4 regions of the Tardiphaga sp. 20_F10_N6_6 genome follow, and region 1 is predicted to be linked to each of the others. Evidence: riboswitches for the same ligand, from Rfam matches in the RefSeq annotation. Region 1 holds a riboswitch; each other region holds the start of a gene.
The links. Region 1 has a riboswitch for cobalamin ahead of metE (5-methyltetrahydropteroyltriglutamate--homocysteine S-methyltransferase). Riboswitches for the same ligand answer to the same signal wherever they lie in the genome.

Region 1 (3,205 bases):
GAATGCCGGCAGTTTGAAGCGTCGATGCTGTTCGGCAGCGCGCGTGGCAAAGTCACTGCCTCGACGACGCATTGTCGCGTCAACAGAGGCGACGCGTTTGGCGACCGCAAGATCGTGGATCTTCGACGATGCCAGTCGCGCAGCCGCCGCGGCATCCGACGCGACAAGCGTTGCAGCGACATCAGCGCGGCTGCCAGCCAGCGCTGCTCCAAGTGCGGCCAGCTCTTCCATCTTCTGGATCGAAAAAGCCAGCCAGCTTTTGACGTCCGGATCGAGATCAGTCTCAAGGCTGAGATCGATCGGCACATGTAGCAGCGAACAGGACGGCGCGAGCTCAACGCGATCCCTCCCCAGGAGATCGACCATGGGCTCCAGACCATCGAGCAGGCTGGACAGATCGGACCGCCAGATATTACGTCCATCGATCACGCCGAGCGAGAGGACCAGATCCTTCGGCGCCTTCGCAGCGACTTCGTCGAACTGATCGGGTGCCCGAACCAGATCGAGATGAAGCCCGGCGACGGGGAGCGACAGGGCCAGATCGAGGTTGTCGCTAAGTTCGCCAAAGTAAGTGTTCAGCATGATCCTGAGCTGCGGGACCGCTTCTGCAAAGGCGGCGTAGGTCCGCTGCAGCGCCTACCGGGCCGGCGCGTCAAGATCGAGCACCAGACATGGCTCATCCAGTTGCACCCATTCTGCGCCTCTGTCGGCCAATTCCCCGAGCACCTCGACATAAACAGGCAGTAATCGATCGAGCAGCGTCAGCGGATCGAATGACGCATCCGCACTCTTGGCCAGCTTCAGATAGGTCACAGGGCCGACCAGCACAGGCCGCGTCTGATAGCCGAGCGATCTCGCCTCTTCGTACTCCTTGATCGGCTTGCGCGATGCGAGACCGAAGGTCTGATCCTGCACCAGCTCAGGCACCATGAAATGATAGTTGGTATCAAACCACTTGGTCATCTCCTGTGCTGGTACGCCTTGCGACGTGTCTTGCGCATGAGAGCCGTGCGTGCAGGCCTCGTCATGCCCAGCGCCTTGTGATCCACGCGCCATGGCAAAATAGGTCGCGAAGGAAACGTCTCCGCCCTTCCAGCCATAGACTTTGGGAATGGCGCCTACCATGACGCTGGTATCGAGCACCTGATCGTAGAAGGAGAAGTCGTTCGACGGCATGACCGTGATCCCGAGCGACTTCTGACGCGCCCAATTTGCGGCACGCAGCCCGACGCCGACATCGATCAGCGCATTCTCGTCGATTGCACCGGACCAATAGCTTTCCAGCGCCATCTTGAGCTCACGCCGCGGACCGATCCGTGGCGTTCCCAATGTAGCAACAGGAAGGGAGGACGTAGATTTGGCAGAAGACTTTGAAGAAGTAGACTTTGACACAGTAGACATGGCTTAACCCCAATGATTGGGGGCAAAAGGCCAAAGTGACACGTCTGGATTCCACGACGGCAGTCGCGGAATCGCAACCGCACCACCGGGACACCCCGCCCGAGGACGTTTATGTTGTCGAGGCAGGTCTCCTGGCTCGCGGGTCAATGCTGCTGTCCGGCCTTCCCAAAACCTTTGCGGGTCTCAGTGACTTTAATGGACAGCGGCTCACCGCTTACAGTTGCGGGGGCAGCTCCGGCCTTGGCTTAACGCCTCACCGGCTTCCCTCTTAGCTTCGGGCAAATCTTCCCGAAGAACCACGACATCCTCACATATGGGCAACATCGCGCGGCAGTCAACCGAGCTTGCGTGCGCAAGCTGCCCACTCGCGGCAGCGCGTTGAAGATTCCGGAGCTGGAGTGGGCCGTAGCCCCGAGATCAAACGCATCAAGCCCGGCACGAGGCCGGGCTTGCTCAAATGCTAACTACACTTCGTGGACTGCGCTTATGCGCCGTTGAGGAATTGCAGCGGATCGACCGGCGACGAGCCCTTGCGGATCTCGAAGTGAAGCTGCGGCGAAGTGACTTCGCCGGACTGGCCGGACTTGCCGATCACCTGACCGCGCTTGATGGTCTCACCACGTTTCACCATCAGCTCACTCGCATGGGCATATGCGGTGACGTAACCGTTGGAGTGACGAACGAGAACCAGATTGCCGTAGCCCTTCAGCTCGTTGCCGGAATAGGCAACGACGCCATCTTCGGCTGCCTTGATCGGCGTGCCTTCCGGCACGGCGACATTAATGCCGTCATTTGATTTGCCATTGGTCTTGGCGCCGTAGCCTGTGACCACGCGGCCGCGCACCGGCCAACGGAACGTCGGCAAAGCGCCGGTTGCGTCAGCGGCTTTAGTCGGCGATTCCGGCGTGGTTTCTTCAGGCGTCGTCGTGGCACTTGCCAGACGGGCCTTCTGTGCGGGCTCGGCAGAAGCAACACGGGCCACGGCAGCGGACGTGACCGCGCCAGCCGGAGCGGCCGTCACGGCTGCGACGGGCGCAGCGAGCGGCGCTGCTGCAGGAGCTGCATTGGCCGTACGCGCGCCGGGTACCGTGATCTTGGAGCCAAGCTTCAATTGGGCAGTCGGCGCCAGACCATTGGCGCGCGCGAGTTCGGCGACCGGCACGTTGTTCCGGCGCGAGATGCTCATCAGCGTATCGCCGCGATTGACGAAATGCATGGTCGATGCGCCGACGGCAGGTTTGCTCGCAGCAGCGGCAACGGCCGGAGTTGCCGCAGCGCCCTGGCGCGGAATGATCAGCGACTGGCCGGGCGACAGCGCGCGCGGACCCTTGTAGCCATTGGCCTGCAGGATCGCGGCCGACGAGACGTTGTAGCGCTTCGCCAGACCGTCGAGCGTGTCGCTGGTGCCGACGATGATCGAGGTGCCGCCATCACGGGCAAGGCCATTGGTCGCTGCAACCGAGCGCGGCGCCGTGGAGCCGGTGGTTTCGATCGGCGCACGTGCGGGCGGCGGCGTATACATACCGTTGCCGCCCCCGCTGACGGGTGCAGCCGACGCAACCGGACGAGCTGTCGGATAGGACTGCGGCGCCGAGATCGGCGGCGGCAAAGCCTGCGATTGATACTGCGGCTGCGGATTATAGGCCGGGCGCTGATACTGCGGCAGCTCCTGGCGCTCGACCGGCGCGCGCGGTGCTCGCTGCGGCACCGAGCCGGTGGTTTCGCCTTGCCAGCCAAAGCCACGGGACTGACCTGAGTCAAAATTTGGATTCTGAGATAGCCGTGTCTGCATGTCGGCGCTGCA
Region 2 (3,205 bases), 1.7 Mb from region 1:
TCGCCGACCAATGCATTCCAGCTGCTGCAAGGCGTCGAAACGCTGGGCATTCGCATGGAGCGCCATGTGGCCAACACGCATGCGGTGCTGGCAGCGCTCGCGGCCAACAAGGCGGTCGACTGGGTGCTGCATCCGTCGCTGGAGAACCATCCGGATTACGAACTCGCGAAACGCCTGCTGCCGCGCGGCGCCGGCTCCATCGTCTCGTTTGGTATCAAGGGCGGCCGCAATGCCGGCCGCAAATTCATCGAGGCCCTGAAACTCACCAGCCATCTCGCCAATGTCGGCGACGCCAAGACGCTGGTCATTCATCCTGGCAGCACCACGCATCAGCAGATGGACGCCGAGCAGCTCAAGGCCGCCGGCATCGGCGAGGAGCTGATCCGCCTCTCCATCGGCATCGAAGCCGCCGATGATATCATCGATGACCTCGCGCAGGCGCTGCGCATCTCGCAGAAGGGCTGAGCGATGCAACTCACCGTCAACGGTCACGAGACCTATATCGCGAATGGCGGCCGCACCTTCGATCCATCGCTCCCGGTCGTCGTGATGATCCACGGCGCCGGCTTCGATCACTCGACCTGGGCGCTGCATACGCGCTGGTTCGCGCATCATGGCTTCGCCGTGCTGGCGCCGGATCTGCCCGGCCATGGTCGCTCAAAGGGTGAAGCGCTCACGACCATCGCCGATCTCGCAGACTGGACGGCAGCATTGATCGAGGCTGCAGGCGCAAAGACTGCGCGGCTGATCGGCCATTCCATGGGCTCGCTGATTGCGCTGGAGACCGCAGCGCGGCATCCCGGTAAAGTCACGCGCCTCGACCTGATGGGCACGGCAGGGACGATGACCGTCGGCCCGGATCTGTTGAAGGATGCCGAAGCCAATCAGCATTCCGCTATCGATATGGTGTCGATCTGGGGGCTCGGCTTTCGCGCCGAACTCGGCGGCAGCCTCGCGCCGGGGTTGTGGATGCATAGCGGTGCGCAGCGCGTGCTCGAGGCCACAAAGCCGGGCGTGCTGTTCACCGATCTCAACGCCTGCAATACATACCAGAATGCGCTGACCGCTGCGGGCCAGCTTGAAATCCCGGTCACGCTCATCCTCGGCGAACGGGACATGATGACTCCTGCCAAGGCCGGCAAGACCCTGGCCGCCGCATTGAAAAACGCCCGCACGGTGATTCTGCCCGGCACTGGCCACATGATGATGGTCGAGCGCCCCGACGACGTGCTCGCCGCGCTACAGCACGAGCAATAGAGTCCACAACGCGGTGATGGCTGTTGCACCGCGCGGCGCGCTGTGCTTCCTGTCTGTCGTTATCGGTGCCTCCGCGAGGAGGTGAAACGGGAATGCGGTGCGGGGAAATATCCCCTATGCCGCGGCTGCCCCCGCAACTGTAAGCGGCCATTCCGGGTCCACAAAGCCACTGAATTTGCATCGCAGATTCGGGAAGGCGGACCGGGAGACCACCGCGAGCCAGGAGACCGGCCGGTAACGAGTTTCACACTCGTTCGACGGTGGGTCGACGGAAGGGGTTAAATGACTATCCGGAATTTGGCCGCAGGCACTGCGGCCGTTGTTGTTCTGTCCTGCTCTCACAGTGCTGCGCAGTCCAGTGCCGAGCAGCTCTCCGAAATCGTAGTGACGGCGGACAGAGCACCCGAACAGCTCAATCGCACTGGCAGTTCGATTAGCGTGGTGTCAGGCGAAACCATTGCGACCAGCAATCCCGGCTCGCTGGTCGATGCGCTGCGCACCGTGCCTGGCCTCGATATCAGCGAAAATGGCGGCCCCGGCGGCACCGCGAATGTGCGCCTGCGCGGCGGCAATACCGGCCAGACCCTGGTGATGATCGACGGCATCCGCGTCAACGATCCCACGGCTGCATCGGGCGACTTCGAATTCGCCATGTTCACGCCCTCCGCCATCGAGGTCCTGAAGGGGCCACAGAGCGCGCTCTATGGCTCAGACGCCATGAGCGGCGTGGTCAACATCATCACCAAGAAGGGCTCCGGTCCTGCGCAGGTCAATGTCCGCACGGAAGCCGGCAGCTATGGCACCGTCATGACGCAGGGATCGCTGACCGGATCCAACGGTCCGTGGTCCTATGCCTTCACCGGCGGCGGTCAGCACAGCAACGGTTTCTCGCGTTACGGTTATCGTATCCCTGCCCTCGAAGCACGTTTTCCGAATCTCGAAAACGACAGCTTCGATCGCGTCGGCGGCTCGGCGCGCATCGGCTACGATGCAGGCGAAGGCATCCGGCTTGAGTCAGGCATCGTCCATTCGTTCACGCGCTCGGCCTATGATGCAGCAACGGGAACGCTTCCGGATACGCCGTCAGCGGCGACGCGTCTGCTGCAAACCGTCTATGGACGCGTCGGCATCGATTCATTCGGTGGCATTCTGACTCACAATGTCACCGTGTCGAATACGCACACCGAGCGGATGTTTGACGACGTCAGCTATCGCACCAACAGGTTGCCGGCAAACACCACCGAGAAAATCTCCGATTATGTCGGCAACAGTCTCGGCGCCGAATATCAGGCGACCCTGAAGCTCGGCGCATTCGGCTCCCTCGTCTATGGTGCCAAGACACAGACCGAGACCGCGCAGACCTACAGCACGAATATCTCGCCTGTTGCCGGCCCATTGACGCCGCTGCTAGCCAAACAGCAGGACACCAACTCGATCTTCGCTTTGTGGTCTGTGCCGATCGGTGAACGGCTCAACGTCACGCTCGGCGGCCGGGTCGATGACGTCGTCGACGTTGCCCGCTTCGAGACCTGGCGCGCTACGGCTGCCTACAACATTACAGAAACCGGCACCAAATTCCGCGCCAGCGCTGGCACCGGCGCAAAAGCGCCGACGCTGTTTCAGCTTTACGACACGACCTACGGCAGCAGAAACCTGACGCCGGAAACCAATTTCGGCTATGACGCGGGTATCGACCAGAGCCTCTTCAACGGCCGCGTCGTGCTGTCGGTCACAGGCTTTTCCACCGATTACAGCAATCTGATCAACTTTGTCTCCGATGCGTCCCGCCCGCTCGGCTATTACGTCAACGTCGCCCGCGCCGAGACCAGCGGTCTCGAAGTCGGCGGCAATGTCGATGTCATTCCGGGCTGGGTGAAATTCAACGTAGCCTACACTTACCTTCACGCACAGGATCTCGGCACCGACACCGTGCTGGCACGTCGTCCCA
Region 3 (3,205 bases), 3.7 Mb from region 1:
AAACCCGGCCAGAAGGGGCCGGGTACTCGGACGCGTTGCGGCGCAATATAGGGGGAAATCGCCGAAAAACAATGCGAATCTGCCAAATGGTTAGCCCAATTTCGGGTCCAGAACCGTGGCCCAAAGGGCCATATCGGCCCGATCCCGGAGCGTAACGGTCATTTGGCCGCTTTGGCCGTCGATTTTGACGTGACCGAAGAACTGCATGCCGGCCGACGGGGGCAAATTCTGCTTATCGGGCCCCGGCGCCTTCACGAAACGGACCTCGGGACCGAAGGTATTGTCGAGCGCCGCCGGGCCGAAGGTTCCGGCGTGGAACGGCCCGGAAACGAACTCCCAGAACGGCTCGAAATCCTGGAACTGGGCCTTCTCCGGATTGTAGTAATGCGCCGCCGTGTAATGCACGTCGGCGGTCAGCCAGACCGTGTTGCGGATACCGGCCGATTTGATGAAGCGCAGAATATCGGCAATTTCCAGCTCGCGGCCCCGCACTGGCCCGTCGCCCTGCGCAATGGCCTCAGACCCGGTTTTGTCGGCAGCGTTGTCATAGACGACGAGGCCGATCGGCATGTCGGAGGCGATGACCTTCCAGGTCGCCTTCGACGCCATCAGGGCGCGCTTCAGCCAGGCCATCTGCTCCGGGCCGATGAAATACGCATCCGGACCATAGCTCTCCTGCAGATTCGGGCCGTTGGGCCCGCGATAGCTGCGCTCGTCCAGCATGAAGACATCGAGATGCGGGCCGTAATTGAGCGTGCGATAGACCCGGCCGTGTTCGGTCAGATTGACCGAGATCGGATACATCTCGTGAAAGGCACGCGCGCCGCGCGCAGCCAGTAGCGTGATGTCGCGCTCCTTGTAAGACGACGGCAACTGCTTCGAGAGCGACCAGTTGTTGGTGACCTCGTGATCGTCCCACTGGCCGAAGATCGGCACCTGCGCATTGAATGCGCGGACATTGTCGTCGAGTAGATTGTATTTGTGCGCGGCGCGGAATTCATCGAGCGTTTCGGCGACCTTCGCCTTCTCCGGCACCGTGATGGTGTTCTTCCAGATCGCGCCGTCAGGCAGTTTCGTTTCAGGCAGGATCGGACCATCGGCGTAGATCGTATCGCCGGAATGGATCAGGAAATCCGGGTTGTGCTTTCGCATGGTGGCGAAGGTGACCATGCCGCCATCGTCAGCATTGATACCCCAGCCCTGGCCGGCGACATCGCCGCCCCAGACAAAGGACACATCGCGGCGATCCGCCGGCGCGGTGCGGAAGCGGCCGATCACGGGCTCGCCGACGATGTCGGTATGCGAGAGATCGCGGAATTTGACGCGGTAGAAGATGTCCTGCCCGGCCGGCAGATTATCGAGCAGCAGCTTCGCCGTGAAATCGCTCTCGGGCAGCGCTGCAATCGGCGGCAAGGCGCGCGCATTGCTGAAGGATTCGGTGGTGGCGACTTCCACCATCATCTGCGCCGGACGATCGGCGCGCGACCAGATCATGCCACTGCTCGTCCCGACATCGCCGGACTGCACGCCATGCGACACCACCGGACGATCCGCCGCACGGCTGAGGTAAGGCATCGCCAGGAAGCTTGCGCCTGCTGCGGCTGAGTGCGCGAGGAAGCGACGACGGGAAATATGTAGCGCCATGGCGAACTCCTGATCCTGGCTCTGGCACCAGTGGCTCTAGGCAGATCGCTTGACGCTGCGATGACAGGTGATGCGCAATATCAACACCCGCCAAAGCAAGCTGCGAATGATTGGCAGCTTGATTGACACATTTGGAAATTTCACCTTAACGTGAACGCGACGGTTCCCTTCGGGGATCAAAAGGGAATGCGGTGAGGGGGATCCCCCGATTCCGCGGCTGCCCCCGCAACTGTAAGCGGCGAGCCTGCGCCAAGAGCCACTGGGTGTTCACCTGGGAAGGCGGCGACAGGCAGTGACCCGCGAGCCAGGAGACCTGCCGCCAGTCGTGGTCACACGCGAGCACATTGGGCGGGGTGTCCTGGTGGAAGTCACACTGCCTGTTTGAAAGCGGCGGGGCGACTTGGTTTGCGGTGACGTGCCACGTAACCGCGAGTCCTGTTCATGACCTCCGTTTCTCCCGTCGCATTGAAGCGACATGCTCCCTTTCTTTATTCTGTTGCCCTCTCCTGCTTGTTGTGTCCGAGCGAAAGCTGGTCGCAAACCTCACAGTCGAGCCAGACGCTCGATCCTGTTGTCGTTCAGCCGTCAGCGACGCCTCAGCGCGCACGCCGCGCCACGAACGGCAATGCATCGCGCGCTGCGCGCTCGCGGCAGCAGCGCAATGTCGCTGCCAATACCGGCGCGCCGGTTGCCACGCCGACAGGCGCTGTCTTCGCAGCGCCGACGCTCAACCTCACAGGCACTACATCCACCGGCAGCCGCCTCGGCCTCACGCGCCTGCAGACGCCGGCCAGCGTCGAAGTGATCTCGGCAGAAACCATGGCCGAACGCGGCCAGCAGAACGTCGTCGATGCCGTCACGCAGAATGCCACCGGCTTTACGGCCATTGGCGAACCCGGCAATGGTGGCATTGCTTTCAGCACCCGCGGCTTCGCCGGCAGCGGCTCAGTCACCTCGCTCTATGACGGCACACGCCTCTATGTCGGCTCCGGCACGGTGAACTTCCCCTTCGACACCTGGACCGCCGAGAAGATCGAAGTGCTGCGCGGCCCCGCCTCCGTCATGTATGGCGAAGGCGCCATCGGCGGCGCTATCAACGTGATTTCGAAACTGCCGCTCTGGGTGCCACGCAACCAGGCCGAAATCTCTCTGGACAGCAACATGACGCGCCGCATCGCTCTCGATAGCGGCGGCCCGGTCAGCAAGGACGTCGCCTATCGTATCGCCGTCACCGGCAACGCGTCCGATGGTTGGGTCGATCGCGACAACACCTCGAACATCGCGCTGCACGCCGCCGTGCAGATCAAGCAGACCGAGGACATCACCTGGACGCTCTCCACCGACTATGGCGACCGCCATCCATCAAAATATTTCGGCACGCCGCTGATTAACGGCCAGCTCAATGAGGCGATCCGCTTCAAGAACTACAATGTCAGCGACAGCAACATCCGCTATCAGGACAGTTGGAGCCAGGTGAAGACCGAGTGGCAGGTGGCCGACGGCATCACCCTGCGCAACACGCTCTATTACATGTATGCGAAGCGCCACTGGAAGGAGGTCG
Region 4 (3,205 bases), 1.7 Mb from region 1:
TCGGTCAGCATGCGCGCGGCAGCACGGACCAGCGGCACCGCAAGCAGCGCGCCGGTGCCTTCACCGAGCCGCAAGCCGAGATCGAGTAGCGGCTGGGCATCGAGCGCATTGAGCACCATGTCGTGGCCGCGTTCAGCCGAACGATGTGCGAAGACGCAGTAGCCGCGTGCAGCCGGGCACAGACGAACGGCGAGCAGTGCCGCGGCGCTGGAGATGAAGCCGTCGATGATCACCGGCCGCCGTTGCGAAGCTGCGCCGAGGATCGCTCCGGCCATGCCAGCGATTTCCAATCCGCCGAATTGGGCCAGCACATCCAGTGGCGCAGTTGCGTCGCTGCGCGCTGCCGCCTTCGTGATCGCCGCGCGCTTGCGCGCCATGCCGGCATCATCCTGCCCGGCGCCAACGCCGATACAATCATCCAGGGGTGCCGGTGCGAGTCGATGAACCACCAGTGCCGAGGAGGCCGTGTTGCCAATTCCCATCTCGCCGAGCGCGATGATGTCTGCGCCGGCCTTGATCTCACCGACGGCGATTCTGAAGCCGCGCGTCAGCGCATCCGTCGCGTGCTCTGCCGTCATCGCTGGCTCGCGCGCGGCATTCGCCGTACCCACGCGAACCTTTGCATCGACCAGCTTCGGGTGCACCGGCAGCTCGGCGGCGACGCCGATGTCGATCACGCGCACACCGATGTCATTGGCCGCGGCGAAAGCATTGGCCGTGGCGCGGCCGGCCAGATAGGTCATCACCATCGCGACCGTGACCGCCGACGGATATTGCGACACGCCTTCGGCTACGAGTCCGTGATCCCCCGCGAAGACCAGCAGCACGGCATTGTCGCCGCGGGGCTCGCCCGGATGCCGGATCATGCCGAGCTGCAGCGCCAGGTCCTCGATTCTCCCCAGCGATCCCGGCGGTTTGGCCTTGCCGTCGATGACGGCGCGGATGCCTGCCGCGATCTGCGGATCAACAGGCGCAATGGCGGGCGGCTGCCACAAGGACTGGGAATAAGCGGGCATAGGGTTCCTTTTCGCGGCCTAACTGACGCAAGACGACCTACAAGGTCAACAGGTCCGGGCGACAGTCCGTCGGCGCGGTTGACCCCGGCGCACCCGGCAGATAGCGTCTTTTGCGATGGTCCTTCCGCGTGGAAGGTGAATAGGGAAGCCGGTTTGAGGCCGGCGCTGCCCCCGCAACTGTAAGCGACGAGCCCGCGCCGGTGCCACTGGGAATTCTTCAGAATTCTTGGGAAGGCGGCAACAGGCTATGACTCGCAAGCCAGGAGACCTGCCATCACGAACTGTGCTTTGGAGGCGTCGTCGGGGCGGGGTGCACCGGACGGGAGCGAACCGACGGCCATGCTGTCGGCGCGATCCAACAAAGCTCGTAGGCCCGTGAGGGCATGAACTGAGCATGTGATGGATCACGACAGCGCCGATATCTCTGGCGAACAAATTTCGGTCGAACCGCCGCGCCCTGTGCCGGCTGGTCCCGTTGTCGTGAGCGTGTGCATCAGCTGCAAGGCTGCCGAAACCGGCACGATCGTCGGGCCGGACATGTTCGATGCCGTGAAGGCCGCGCTCGGCAATGGGGATGCTACTGTGATAGTGCGTCCGGTGCAGTGTCTCAGCGTCTGCAAACGGCCGGCGACGGTCGCGGTGACGAGTCCCGATGGCTACACGTTCCTGTTCGGCGATCTGCAGACCGACAGCGGCAGCGCGGCGCTGGTGTCTTTCGTGGAGTCCTATCAGAAGGCCGACTACGGTCTTGTACCGTGGCGGGAACGCGCCGAGGTGTTGCGCAAGGGTATGGTCGCGCGCGTGCCGCCATTGCGCTGGTCACCCGAAGACGGACGTGCTCCGAAATGACCGCGGCCTCCACCACGTTGGTGCTGGGCGGCGCGCGCTCCGGCAAGTCGTCCTTCGCCGAGAAACTGGTCGATGGTATAGGCCTGACGAAAATCTATCTGGCCACGGCAACGGCCGGCGATGACGAGATGCACGCCCGCATCGCGCAGCATCGCAGGCAGCGCGGAGAAAGCTGGATCACCTTGGAAGAGCCGCTGGCGCTTGTCGATGCGCTGACGCGCGAGGCGACGGTGGGGCGCGTCGTGCTGGTGGATTGCCTGACACTGTGGCTGTCGAACCTGATGTTGGCCGAGCGCGATCCAGAGATTGAAGCGAAGCGCCTCGTGCGTTTTCTCGATGTCTCGCGCTATCCGATCGTGTTCGTGTCCAACGAAGTCGGCCTCGGTCTCGTGCCGGAGACGCCACTCGGACGCGCTTTTCGCGATGCGCAGGGGCGGCTCAACCAAATCATCGCGGCCGCCGTGCCGAATGTTGCTTTCATTGCCGCCGGGCTTCCGCTCTGGCTCAAGCGTTCCCAGGAGAATTGAATGTCCCGCGTTCCCGTCACCGTCCTCACCGGATTTCTCGGCGCCGGCAAGACCACGCTGCTGCGCTCGCTGCTGACCCAGGCCGATGGCCGCCGCATCGCCGTGATCGTCAATGAGTTCGGCGATGCCGGTTTCGATGGCGGTCTGGTCGAGGAATGCGCGGCAAAAGCCTGTGCGCCCGGCGATATCGTCGAGCTTACCAATGGCTGCATCTGCTGCACCGTCGCCGACGACTTCGTGCCGACCATGGATAAGCTGCTGTCGCGCGAGCGTCCGCTCGATGCCATCGTCATCGAGACCTCCGGCCTCGCGCTGCCGCAGCCGCTGTTGAAGGCCTTTGCCTGGCCGGCGGTGAAGACTCGCGCCACTGTCGATGGCGTCGTCACTGTCGTCGACGCACTGGCGCTCTCTGAAGGCCGTGTCACGCTGGACGAAGACGCTGTTGCCGAACAGCGCGCCAAGGACGAAGGCATCGAACACGACGACCCAATCGAGGAAGTGTTCGAGGACCAGCTCGCTTGCGCTGATCTGGTGGTTTTGTCGAAGAGCGATCTCGTCGCTCCGGAAAAACTCGCCGAGATTGAGACCAAGCTCAAAGCCGTGCTGCGTCCCGGCGTGAGCATCGTGCGCTCCAAGGGCGATCTCGCGCCATCGGTGCTGATCGGCCTCAATGCCGCCGCCGAGGACGATATGGCTGCCCGCGTCGGTCATCACGGCGAGGAAGAAGAACACGACCATGACGACTTCGACAGCATCGTCGTCAAACCCACCGCTGCTGCGAGCATCGACGCGATGCGTGCACGCATCAGTGAC

Region 2: linked by a shared signal. The riboswitch ahead of AB7813_RS11640 (TonB-dependent receptor plug domain-containing protein) and the one ahead of metE (5-methyltetrahydropteroyltriglutamate--homocysteine S-methyltransferase) in region 1 are both predicted to bind cobalamin.
Region 3: linked by a shared signal. The riboswitch ahead of AB7813_RS21195 (TonB-dependent receptor) and the one ahead of metE (5-methyltetrahydropteroyltriglutamate--homocysteine S-methyltransferase) in region 1 are both predicted to bind cobalamin.
Region 4: linked by a shared signal. The riboswitch ahead of AB7813_RS11695 (DUF1636 family protein) and the one ahead of metE (5-methyltetrahydropteroyltriglutamate--homocysteine S-methyltransferase) in region 1 are both predicted to bind cobalamin.

Annotation. Positions count from the first base shown of each region.
Region 1 is NZ_CP197239.1:665,421-668,625, reverse strand. Features, by position in the region: partial or broken gene metE (5-methyltetrahydropteroyltriglutamate--homocysteine S-methyltransferase) at 1-1,401, opposite strand, end outside; cobalamin riboswitch at 1,506-1,717, opposite strand; gene AB7813_RS03065 (peptidoglycan DD-metalloendopeptidase family protein) at 1,886-3,205, opposite strand, start outside.
Region 2 is NZ_CP197239.1:2,386,162-2,389,366, forward strand. Features, by position in the region: gene AB7813_RS11630 (O-acetylhomoserine aminocarboxypropyltransferase) at 1-465, shown strand, start outside; gene AB7813_RS11635 (alpha/beta fold hydrolase) at 469-1,257, shown strand; cobalamin riboswitch at 1,304-1,507, shown strand; gene AB7813_RS11640 (TonB-dependent receptor plug domain-containing protein) at 1,540-3,205, shown strand, end outside.
Region 3 is NZ_CP197239.1:4,397,892-4,401,096, reverse strand. Features, by position in the region: gene AB7813_RS21200 (alkaline phosphatase D family protein) at 91-1,644, opposite strand; cobalamin riboswitch at 1,790-1,979, shown strand; gene AB7813_RS21195 (TonB-dependent receptor) at 2,086-3,205, shown strand, end outside.
Region 4 is NZ_CP197239.1:2,400,474-2,403,678, reverse strand. Features, by position in the region: gene cobT (nicotinate-nucleotide--dimethylbenzimidazole phosphoribosyltransferase) at 1-1,016, opposite strand, end outside; cobalamin riboswitch at 1,116-1,306, shown strand; gene AB7813_RS11695 (DUF1636 family protein) at 1,416-1,865, shown strand; gene cobU (bifunctional adenosylcobinamide kinase/adenosylcobinamide-phosphate guanylyltransferase) at 1,862-2,392, shown strand; gene cobW (cobalamin biosynthesis protein CobW) at 2,393-3,205, shown strand, end outside.